Regions from separate parts of the Citrobacter meridianamericanus genome, predicted to be linked through region 1. Evidence: predicted binding sites of a transcription regulator. Region 1 holds the regulator's gene; each other region holds the start of a gene.
What was found. Region 1 encodes CRP, which controls carbon source genes, mostly activating them, when cyclic AMP is high. Its sites were predicted from a motif close to ATGTGANNNNNNTCACAT; they were not measured.
Positions count from the first base shown of each region.

Region 2: the regulator CRP is predicted to act here: its motif matches at 1,437-1,454, upstream of bhsA (multiple stress resistance protein BhsA).
Region 3: the regulator CRP is predicted to act here: its motif matches at 1,737-1,754, upstream of rbsD (D-ribose pyranase).

Region 1 covers NZ_CP101036.1:421,660-424,944, forward strand. Annotated here, with positions in the region: gene NMD08_RS01925 (YccS/YhfK family putative transporter) at 1-996, opposite strand, end outside; gene crp (cAMP-activated global transcriptional regulator CRP) at 1,048-1,680, opposite strand; gene NMD08_RS01935 (OsmC family protein) at 1,987-2,394, shown strand; gene NMD08_RS01940 (phosphoribulokinase) at 2,488-3,285, opposite strand, start outside.
Region 2 covers NZ_CP101036.1:3,178,535-3,181,819, forward strand. Annotated here, with positions in the region: gene NMD08_RS15635 (L,D-transpeptidase family protein) at 61-1,026, shown strand; gene bhsA (multiple stress resistance protein BhsA) at 1,111-1,368, opposite strand; gene comR (TetR family copper-responsive transcriptional repressor ComR) at 1,612-2,247, shown strand; gene NMD08_RS15650 (TonB-dependent siderophore receptor) at 2,502-3,285, shown strand, end outside.
Region 3 covers NZ_CP101036.1:5,265,309-5,268,593, forward strand. Annotated here, with positions in the region: gene rbsA (ribose ABC transporter ATP-binding protein RbsA) at 1-1,226, opposite strand, end outside; gene rbsD (D-ribose pyranase) at 1,234-1,653, opposite strand; gene kup (low affinity potassium transporter Kup) at 1,846-3,285, opposite strand, start outside.

The DNA.
Region 1 (3,285 bases):
GCGCTGGGTGCGTAGCACTCGGGCAATACGGCTGAAGTGCCAGTAACAAAATTGTCCTACCGGATTGTCCGGATGTTGGTTGGCAATTTTCTCCAGCGTGCCAATTTGTTTATCCATTGAAAAACGTGTTGGCAAGCGGTGATACAAAATGTCATCGGCCAGAACGCGAAGGCGTTCGGCGACGGTGCGCGCGTTCCAGCGGATCACCTGTTCGGCGTGGCTACGTTCTACCAGCTTTTGCACCTCTTCCGGCTGGTGGAGGCTGACGGAAATATGTTCCTGTAAATCGAGCGCCTCCTGAAAGGCACGTAGCAGGCGCTTATAATCGTTGTTGCGATGTGCCGACAGCATATGCATTTGCTGATAGCACTGGGTAATCAAATCTACCGCTTTTTGTTGGCGCACAAGCAGGGGGGGTAGCGCTTTTTCCGGATCGGCATGCTGAGTCAGGAGGCTGTATTTGGCCTCACAGTAATCGGCTAATTCACGATACAACAAGCTGAGCGACTCACGCAGCGGCTGCTCACGCCACATCCAGAACCAGAACCAGTTGAACAGGCCGTACCACAATGTACCCAACGCGTAGATCAGCAGTGGCTCCCAGACGGGCATGTTCCCGGCCAGGCTGAGCGTGAAAATTGCCGCGATAAGCGAGGCAGGTAGTAGTCGTGCATGCAGAGGGCCTAATTCAGCGGTTACACCAAGAATCAGCGTCAGGCCAGTGAGGATCAGCGGCAGCGGTATAGTCTGTGCCAGCAGTATCTGCATGATCAGACTGCATCCGGCAAACAAAGACGCACCAATCACTAAGCGTTTGAAAAAGCGCTTATGCGGGGTATCAAGACCGGCAATATTGCAGCAGGCAGGGACGAGGGAGAAGAGGAGCCCCAGATGAAGCTGCCCGATGATCAGACCGACGGCCACAGGTAAACATAGCACCAGCGTCTGTCGTAGTGCGTAGTTGATCTCAGGGTGATATATCAGTCTTCGCCACATCGGTGCAAACAAAAGTGGCGCATTACGGGGTAACGCGCCACTTCGATGGGGTTAACGTGTGCCGTAGACGACGATGGTCTTACCGTGTGCGGAGATCAGATTCTGATCTTCCAGCATCTTCAGAATACGACCAACGGTCTCACGGGAACAGCCAACGATCTGGCCGATTTCCTGGCGGGTGATTTTAATCTGCATGCCGTCCGGGTGGGTCATCGCGTCAGGCTGTTTCGCCAGATTCAGCAGAGTCTGCGCGATACGACCGGTAACGTCGAGGAAGGCAAGGTTGCCAACTTTTTCAGACGTGACCTGCAGACGGCGAGCCATCTGAGAGGACAGGCGCATCAGAATATCTGGATTGACCTGGATTAATTGGCGAAATTTTTTGTACGAAATTTCAGCGACTTCACATGCAGTTTTAGCACGGACCCAGGCGCTGCGTTCCTGACCTTCTTCGAAGAGGCCTAATTCACCAATAAAATCGCCCTGATTCAGATAAGAAAGGATCATTTCTTTCCCTTCTTCATCTTTGATCAGCACTGCCACTGAGCCTTTAACGATGTAGTACAACGTTTCCGCTTTTTCACCCTGGTGAATCAGCGTGCTCTTCGATGGGTACTTATGAATATGGCAATGAGACAAGAACCATTCGAGAGTCGGGTCTGTTTGCGGTTTGCCAAGCACCATGCGCGGTTATCCTCTGTTATAAGCTGTCTCCAGAGCCAAAATACTACCTGCCTCTGGGTTTGCAAAAATGTGCTTCCCGCTACCTGGGAAGGGGGCTGTCAATACGTGCGACGGCCTGTAATGTGATGTCCTCTGCATACATGCAGTACGTCAATGTATTACTGTAGCATCCTGACTGTTTTAGCATAGCTTTCGCCGTGTGTCTCCTGGTGTCTCGCTTCAGCATGACGCAGGTCGCCTTCCGTTGCGAGATTTGTTGTGTGCGCGTAATCTGTCAGGAAAATTGATGCATCGGAGTAATAAAATATGCAAGCACGTGTTAAGTGGGTTGAAGGGTTAACCTTCCTCGGTGAGTCCGCCTCTGGCCACCAGATTTTGATGGACGGTAACTCCGGTGATAAAGCGCCGAGCCCGATGGAAATGGTCTTAATGGCTGCGGGCGGTTGCAGCGCAATTGATGTGGTGTCGATCCTGCAAAAGGGTCGTCAGGATGTGACCAACTGCGAAGTGAAGCTGACCTCCGAGCGTCGTGATGAAGCGCCACGCCTGTTTACCCACATCAACCTGCATTTCGTTGTAACGGGTAACGATCTGAAAGATGCGTCCGTCGCTCGCGCGGTCGATCTTTCGGCGGAAAAATATTGCTCCGTGGCGCTGATGCTGGAAAAGGCGGTGAACATTACCCACTCCTATGAAGTGGTTGCCGCTTCGTGATGTTATGCCTGATGGCGTTACACTTATCAGGCCTACAGGATTTAAACGCGTAGGCCGGATAAAGCATTAGCCGCCATCCGGCAAAAAAACACCTTACTCTATCTTTTTACCTTCCATCAGTCGCTGGACTAGCGGCAGCATAATCAATTCCATCGCCAGACCCATTTTCCCGCCCGGAACAACCAATGTATTGATATGAGAAATGAATGAGCCCTGCAGCATGGCCAGTAGCCATGGGAAATCGATCCCTTCCAGATTACGAAAATGAATCACGACAAAGCTTTCATCGAGTGACGGAATACTCTTGGCGGCAAAGGGGTTAGAGGTATCGACGGTGGGTACGCGCTGAAAGTTAATGTGCGTACGGGAAAACTGCGGCGTGATGTAATTGATATAATCGTCCATTGAACGCACCACCGAGTCCATCACCGCTTCACGCGAGTGTCCACGCTCGCTGGTATCGCGGGTCAGCTTCTGGATCCACTCCAGGTTCACGATCGGCACCACACCAACCAACAGATCGACATGCCGGGCCACATTTTGCTGCGGGGTGACAACGCCGCCGTGAAGTCCCTCATAGAACAGGACATCCGTCGGTTCAGGCAGCGGCTGCCAGGGCGTAAATGTCCCCGGAACCTGATTCCACGGTACGGCCTCATCGTAGGTGTGCAGATATTTACGCGACTGACCTTTGCCCGTCTGACCGTATTCAATGAAGGTTTGCTCCAGCAGACCGAAGTCGTTAGCTTCGGGGCCGAAATAGCTGATATGCCGCCCGGCATCGCGCGCTTTGCGAATCGCCATGTCCATTTCCGGGCGGGTATAGCGATGAAAACTGTCGCCTTCCACCTCGGCGGCGCGCAGATTTAACTGCGCGAATATTTTACGAAA
Region 2 (3,285 bases), 2.6 Mb from region 1:
CCATAATTCCTGTTTACTTTTACATAATAAAAACCACGTAAAAACAATGGATTTATGGTGATGTTAAACAATAAACGACTCTCACGCTGGTTAGCGTTTTTTACGCTGGCAGCGACCTTCACTTTAGCACTTCCGGTTCAGGCCAATACCTGGCCGCTACCGCCACCGGGAAGCCGCGTGGTAGGTCAGAATGCTGTTCACGTTGTTGAAGACAATGGTGGCTCTCTGGAAGCGATTGCTAAAAAATATAATGTCGGCTTTTTAGCGCTATTGCAGGCCAACCCCGGCGTTGATCCGTATGTCCCCCGTCCGGGCAGCGTTTTGACTATCCCATTGCAAACCCTGCTGCCAGACGCGCCGCGCGAAGGCATTGTCATCAACCTCGCCGAACTGCGTCTGTATTATTACCAGCCGGGTACAAATTCGGTGACCGTCTATCCTATTGGTATTGGCCAGTTAGGCGGTGACACGCTAACTCCGACAATGGTGACGACTATTTCTGATAAACGCGCCAACCCCACCTGGACACCCACGGCAAATATCCGCGCACGATATAAAGCGAACGGGATCGACCTTCCTGCCGTAGTACCTGCCGGGCCGGATAACCCGATGGGTCATCATGCCATTCGCTTAGCGGCTTACGGCGGCGTGTACCTGCTGCACGGAACCAATGCTGATTTTGGCATAGGAATGCGTGTCAGTTCTGGTTGTATTCGTCTGCGCGATGGAGATATCGAAACCCTGTTCCGTCAGGTAACGCCCGGAACCAAGGTCAATATTATCAATACGCCGATCAAAGCATCTGTTGAACCTAACGGCGTGAGACTGGTTGAAGTTCATCAGCCGCTGTCAGAAAAAATCAATGACGACCCGCAGTTGCTGCCGATCGTATTGAACAAATCAATGCAGACGTTTAAAAATGCAGCGCAGACGGATAGCACAGTCATGGAGCATGCGATGGAAATTCGCTCAGGCATGCCGGTTGATGTAACCCGTCATCAAGACGTCGCTGAACAACCGCTGTAAACTCCACATATAAACAAACCCCGCCGGATTTTATTCCGCGGGGTTTTTTATTTAACTCGCAGTGGCATTGCGAAGGGTTAAAACTTATTTGTAGATAACCGCAGTCCCGTGAAGAGTGTTAGGACCGGTAACGGAAGTAATACGGAAAGACTTCGCCCCCATCTCATCCGCTTTTTGCGCCAGCTGATCTTCCAGAGAACCTAAGTTAGTGCCCGCATTCGCAGAAATAGTACCGACTTTCTGTTGACCCGCAGGTGTGGCCTGAACTTCAACAGCGGCAAAGCTTGCAAATGACAATGAGCTAAGAACAGCAGCAACGAACAGAGTTTTTACGTTTTTCATGATAGTGACCTTTAGCAGATGAATGTGTGTCGAAAAGATTAACTTAACGATCGATAGTTAAATCATAGATGCGATCCGGGTCACACGTCAACAAATTTTTATAATGATCGTTATATAAAATATAAAATCTCTATTTTTCATACTAATAGCCATAAATTTTTTTTATCATTAATCCGCTGGAGTGTGCAGTCGAATATTTTTATAATGGTTATTCAATAAACTCAACAAAGGTACAGCGGCACCATGACAACTGAAACGACAGGTTGTGCTAAAAAAAGCCGTGGCCGACCAAAAGTGTTCGACAGGGAAGCCGCGCTTGATAAGGCCATGACACTCTTCTGGCAACACGGATATGAAGCAACATCGCTCGCCGATCTCGTAGAAGCAACAGGCGCAAAAGCGCCCACGCTGTATGCAGAGTTCACCAACAAAGAAGGGTTGTTTCGTGCCGTGCTGGACCGCTACATCACGCGCTTCGCAGCGAAACACGAGGCCCAGCTGTTTTGTGAAGAAAAAAGCCTTGAGTCCGCGCTGGAAGACTATTTCACCGCAATAGCAACCTGCTTTACCAGCAAGGACACCCCGGCGGGATGTTTCATGATTAACACCTCTGCGACACTGGCAGCCTCTTCCCGTGATATTGCGCGTACGGTGAAGTCTCGCCATGCAATGCAGGAACAGACGCTTACTCAGTTTCTTCATCAGCGTCAGCAGCGAGGCGAAATTCCGGCCCATTGCGACGTGCAAAAACTGGCCGAATATCTGAACTGTATTTTACAGGGTATGTCGATCAGCGCCCGCGAAGGTGCAACGTTTGAAAAGCTGATGCAGATCGCTCGTACAACCCTGCGACTGTGGCCCGAACTCATCAAAGCTTAACGTATTTCCGCTGTTTCCCCCGCTGTACTGACACCATCGGGAGCTGATAAGGCTCCCGCTTAAATTCGCGCACATTACCCACACATTCTTCACTGTTTTCATTATCTTATCCGATTATTTTTTGTAAAATGTATTGATAACAGCAATCATTATCAGCAATATTCGCATTTGTTTTAACACCCGTTACACGATGTAACCATCGGTTTCTCTACCGCCATAACAAAAACAGACCGAATTTTTTAAAAGGAACACAAATGCATAAGCGTCTCTGGGTGCTCAATCCTATCCTGTTATCTTTAACTCTCCCGGCTATTGCGGCTGAAGAAGATAATCTCATCGTCAGCGCCAACCGGAGCCAACGCACCGTGGCAGAAATGGCGCAAACGACCTGGGTTATCGAAGGAAGCGAGATTGAACAACAGGTTCAGGGTGGGAAAGAGTTTAAGGATGTTCTGGCTCAGTTAATCCCGGGAATCGATGTCAGCAGCCAGGGACGCACCAACTACGGCATGAATATGCGCGGTCGCGCCATCGTCGTGCTGGTTGACGGCGTCCGTCTGAACTCCTCGCGCACCGACAGTCGCCAACTTGACTCCATTGACCCGTTTAACATTGCTCACATAGAAGTCATCTCAGGCGCCACTTCACTTTATGGCGGCGGCAGTACCGGCGGATTAATCAACATCGTTACTAAAAAAGGCCAGCCGGAGCGTGAAGTCGAACTCGAACTGGGGGGTAAAAGCGGTTTCAATAACAGCAACGATCATGATGAACGCGTTGCTGTGGCAGTGAGCGGAGGAACCGATCGCGCTGCCGGGCGCATGTCCGTTGCGTATCAACGGTTTGGCGGCTGGTATGACGGTAACCACGATGCCTTAATGCTGGATAACACCCAAACTGGCCTGCAGCACTCCGATCGTCTGGACGTAATGGGTACCGGGACGATTGAACTTGACGACAACCGACAGTTGCAACTGGTTACGCAGTATTATAAAAGCCAGGGGGATGACGATTACGGGCTGGATCTTGGTGAGAACA
Region 3 (3,285 bases), 480 kb from region 1:
CCGCGTGCAATCGCTACTTTCTGCTGGTTACCGCCGGAGAGCAGGCCGATAGCCTGTTCCATCGATGGCGTTTTAACATTGAACAGGCGAATAAAATCCCCTACAGCCTGCTGCTCGTCTTTATGTTTAAGGCTTCCACCTGCGCGACTAAAATAACGCAGTGCGGTCAGTGACATGTTCTCTTTCACCGACATGCCGAGCACTAAACCATCGCGTTTACGGTCTTCAGAAATATAGACGATGCCGTTAGCCAGTCCATCCTGCGGCGAACGGGTGACAACTTCATGGCCATCAAGCGTGACGTAGCCGCTGGTACGCGGCAATGCGCCGTACAACACCTTCATCAGCTCGGTACGCCCAGCCCCCATCAGCCCCGATACGCCAAGGATCTCACCTTTACGCAGCGTGAATGACACATCATTTACGCCAGGACCGCACAGATTATCGACCTTCAGGCGAATATCACCCGGCGCTTTTTCCAGACGCGGGTACTGATCTTCCAACTTACGTCCCACCATCATTTCAATCAACGAGTCTTCGGTAAGCGATGCGACTTCACGCTCGGCAATAAACTGCCCGTCGCGAAAGACGGTGACGTCGTCGCAAATCTCGAAGATCTCTTTCATGCGGTGAGAAATATAGACAATGCCGCGTCCCTGGGATTTCAGTTCGCGAATGACGCGGAACAGGGATTCGGTTTCAGTATCGGTGAGGGCATCCGTCGGTTCATCCATAATGATGACCTTCGATTCAAAGCTTAGCACTTTAGCAATTTCGACCATCTGCTGATCGCCAATCGACAGCTCACCGACCAGTCTGTCGCTTTTAAAGCGCAGATTCAGTTTGGCGAGCAGCAGATCGGCTTCGGCGTACATCTTCTTCCAGTCTATTTTGCCAAAGCGATTCACAAACTCGCGACCGAGAAAAATATTCTCGGCGATAGTGAGTTGCGGGATCAGGTTCAGCTCCTGGTGGATAATACCGATTCCGGCTTCCTGGGAAGATTTTGGGCCGTTAAAAGTGGTCTCTTTCCCCAGCCACAATAAGGAACCGGCATCACGGGTATAGATTCCGGTCAGCACCTTCATCATGGTGGATTTGCCCGCGCCGTTTTCGCCCACCAGCGCCATTACGCGGCCTGGATAGACATTCAGCGCGGCGCCGGATAGCGCTTTTACGCCCGGGAACGCTTTATCGATCCCTTTGAGTTGCAGTAATGCGTTCATGATGGCCTCAGAACGTGACGCCAGCACAGAGAATGATATTCGCATACGGAGAACATTCTCCGCTGCGAATTACCGCCTGACTGTCTGCGGTTTGTTTTTTGAATTGTTCATGCGTGGTGTAACGAATTTCTATGGTGTTTCCCTGGTGTTGTTGCAGTTGCTCAATGTGACTGAGCAACGTTTCGTGGAGTTGCGGATTATGTTGTTTAATTTCCGACGCGAGAATAGCCGCCTCGACCTGCATTTCACGAGTAACCACATCCAATACCTGCATAAAAGAAGGTACGCCCTGAGTTAATGCCATATCAATACGCGTTGTGTTGTTAGGGATGGGTAAACCTGCATCACACACCACCAGCGTATCGGTATGTCCCAGACGAGAGATCACCGATGAAATTTCAGAGTTGAGTACCGTGCCTTTCTTCATTTTCTTTCCCCACTAGCGAAACGTTTCGCTGAAAATAAGTGTAGTTCGAAGAGTGGACAGAAAACCACCGCGACGTTACGAAAATGTGATCACCATCGAAACGTTTCGCAAGGATTATCATTCGATGAAATGAAAACTGGGAGGAACAAAACAAAACGCCCCCTTTCGCGATGAAAGAGGGCGTCGATGAGATTAAATCTCGACCTGCGTACCGAGCTCGATAACCCGGTTTGGTGGGATTTCAAACTGGTCTGGCGCACGCAGCGCATTGCGCTGCAACAGCAGATACAACTTGCCGCGCAGGCGCAAATACCATGGTCGCTTACCAACAATCAACGACTCGTGCGACATGAAGAAGGAGGTTTCCATCATCCGACAACTTAAGCCTTCCAGACCACAGCGATGGAACACTTCCTCGACGTTCGGTGTTTCACGCCAACCGTAGCTGGCCACTACGCGCCAGAAAGTTGGCGATAACTGCTCAATCTGCACCCTACGCACGTTGTGTACATAGGGTGCATCTTCAGTACGCAGCGTCAGCAGAATCACGCGTTCGTGCAACACCTTGTTATGCTTTAGGTTATGCAGAAGCGCAAACGGGATGACGTTCAACGCACGGGACATATATACCGCCGTTCCCGGCACGCGTACTGGTGGGGATTTCTCCAGCGAGGCAATCATCGCCTCCAGAGAGTTGCCGTGCTCATGCATGCGACGCAGCAGACGGAAACGCTCGCTTTTCCAGGTGGTCATAATGGTGAACATCACCAGACCCAGCGTCAAAGGCAGCCAACCGCCGGAAATCAGTTTATCGAGGTTCGCGGAGAACAGCGGAACATCGACGCATAAGAACGCTACCAGGATCAGGAAGACAAAGTATTTATTCCAGTGCCAGTTTTTACGCGCCACGGTGGTAGACAGAATAGACGTCAGTACCATCGTCCCCGTTACCGCAATCCCGTACGCCGCGGCCAGATTACTGGAGTGTTCAAAGCTCACAATCACGATAACCACCGCAAAATAGAGCATCCAGTTAACGAAAGGAATGTAGATCTGGCCCGACTCCATTTCCGAGGTATGGATAATACGCATTGGCGATAAATATCCCAGACGTACGGCCTGACGCGTCAGCGAGAAGACGCCGGAGATAACCGCCTGCGAAGCGATTACCGTCGCCAGCGCGGCGAGAATCAGTAGCGGGATCAACGCCCACTCCGGCGCCAACAGGAAGAACGGGTTTTTGATCGCCTCAGGATGCTTTAACAGTAACGCCCCCTGACCAAAATAGTTCAGTACCAGCGAAGGCAACACGACAGAGAACCAGGCCAGACGAATCGGCAACTTACCGAAGTGGCCCATATCAGCATACAGCGCTTCAACACCGGTAATCGACAACACCACGGCCCCCAGCGCAATAAAGGACAATGTTTTGAATTCGAGAAAGAAATGCACCGCCCAATACGGATTTAGCGCCTGCAGTACTTCCGGATTGCCAATAATACTTCGCACGCCTAATACCGCCAGTGTCAGGAACCACAGCAACATAATCGGCGCAAACAGCTTACCGACCATGCCGGTACCGTGTTTTTGAATCAAAAACAGCAGGGTCAGTACGATTATCGAGAGCGGAAC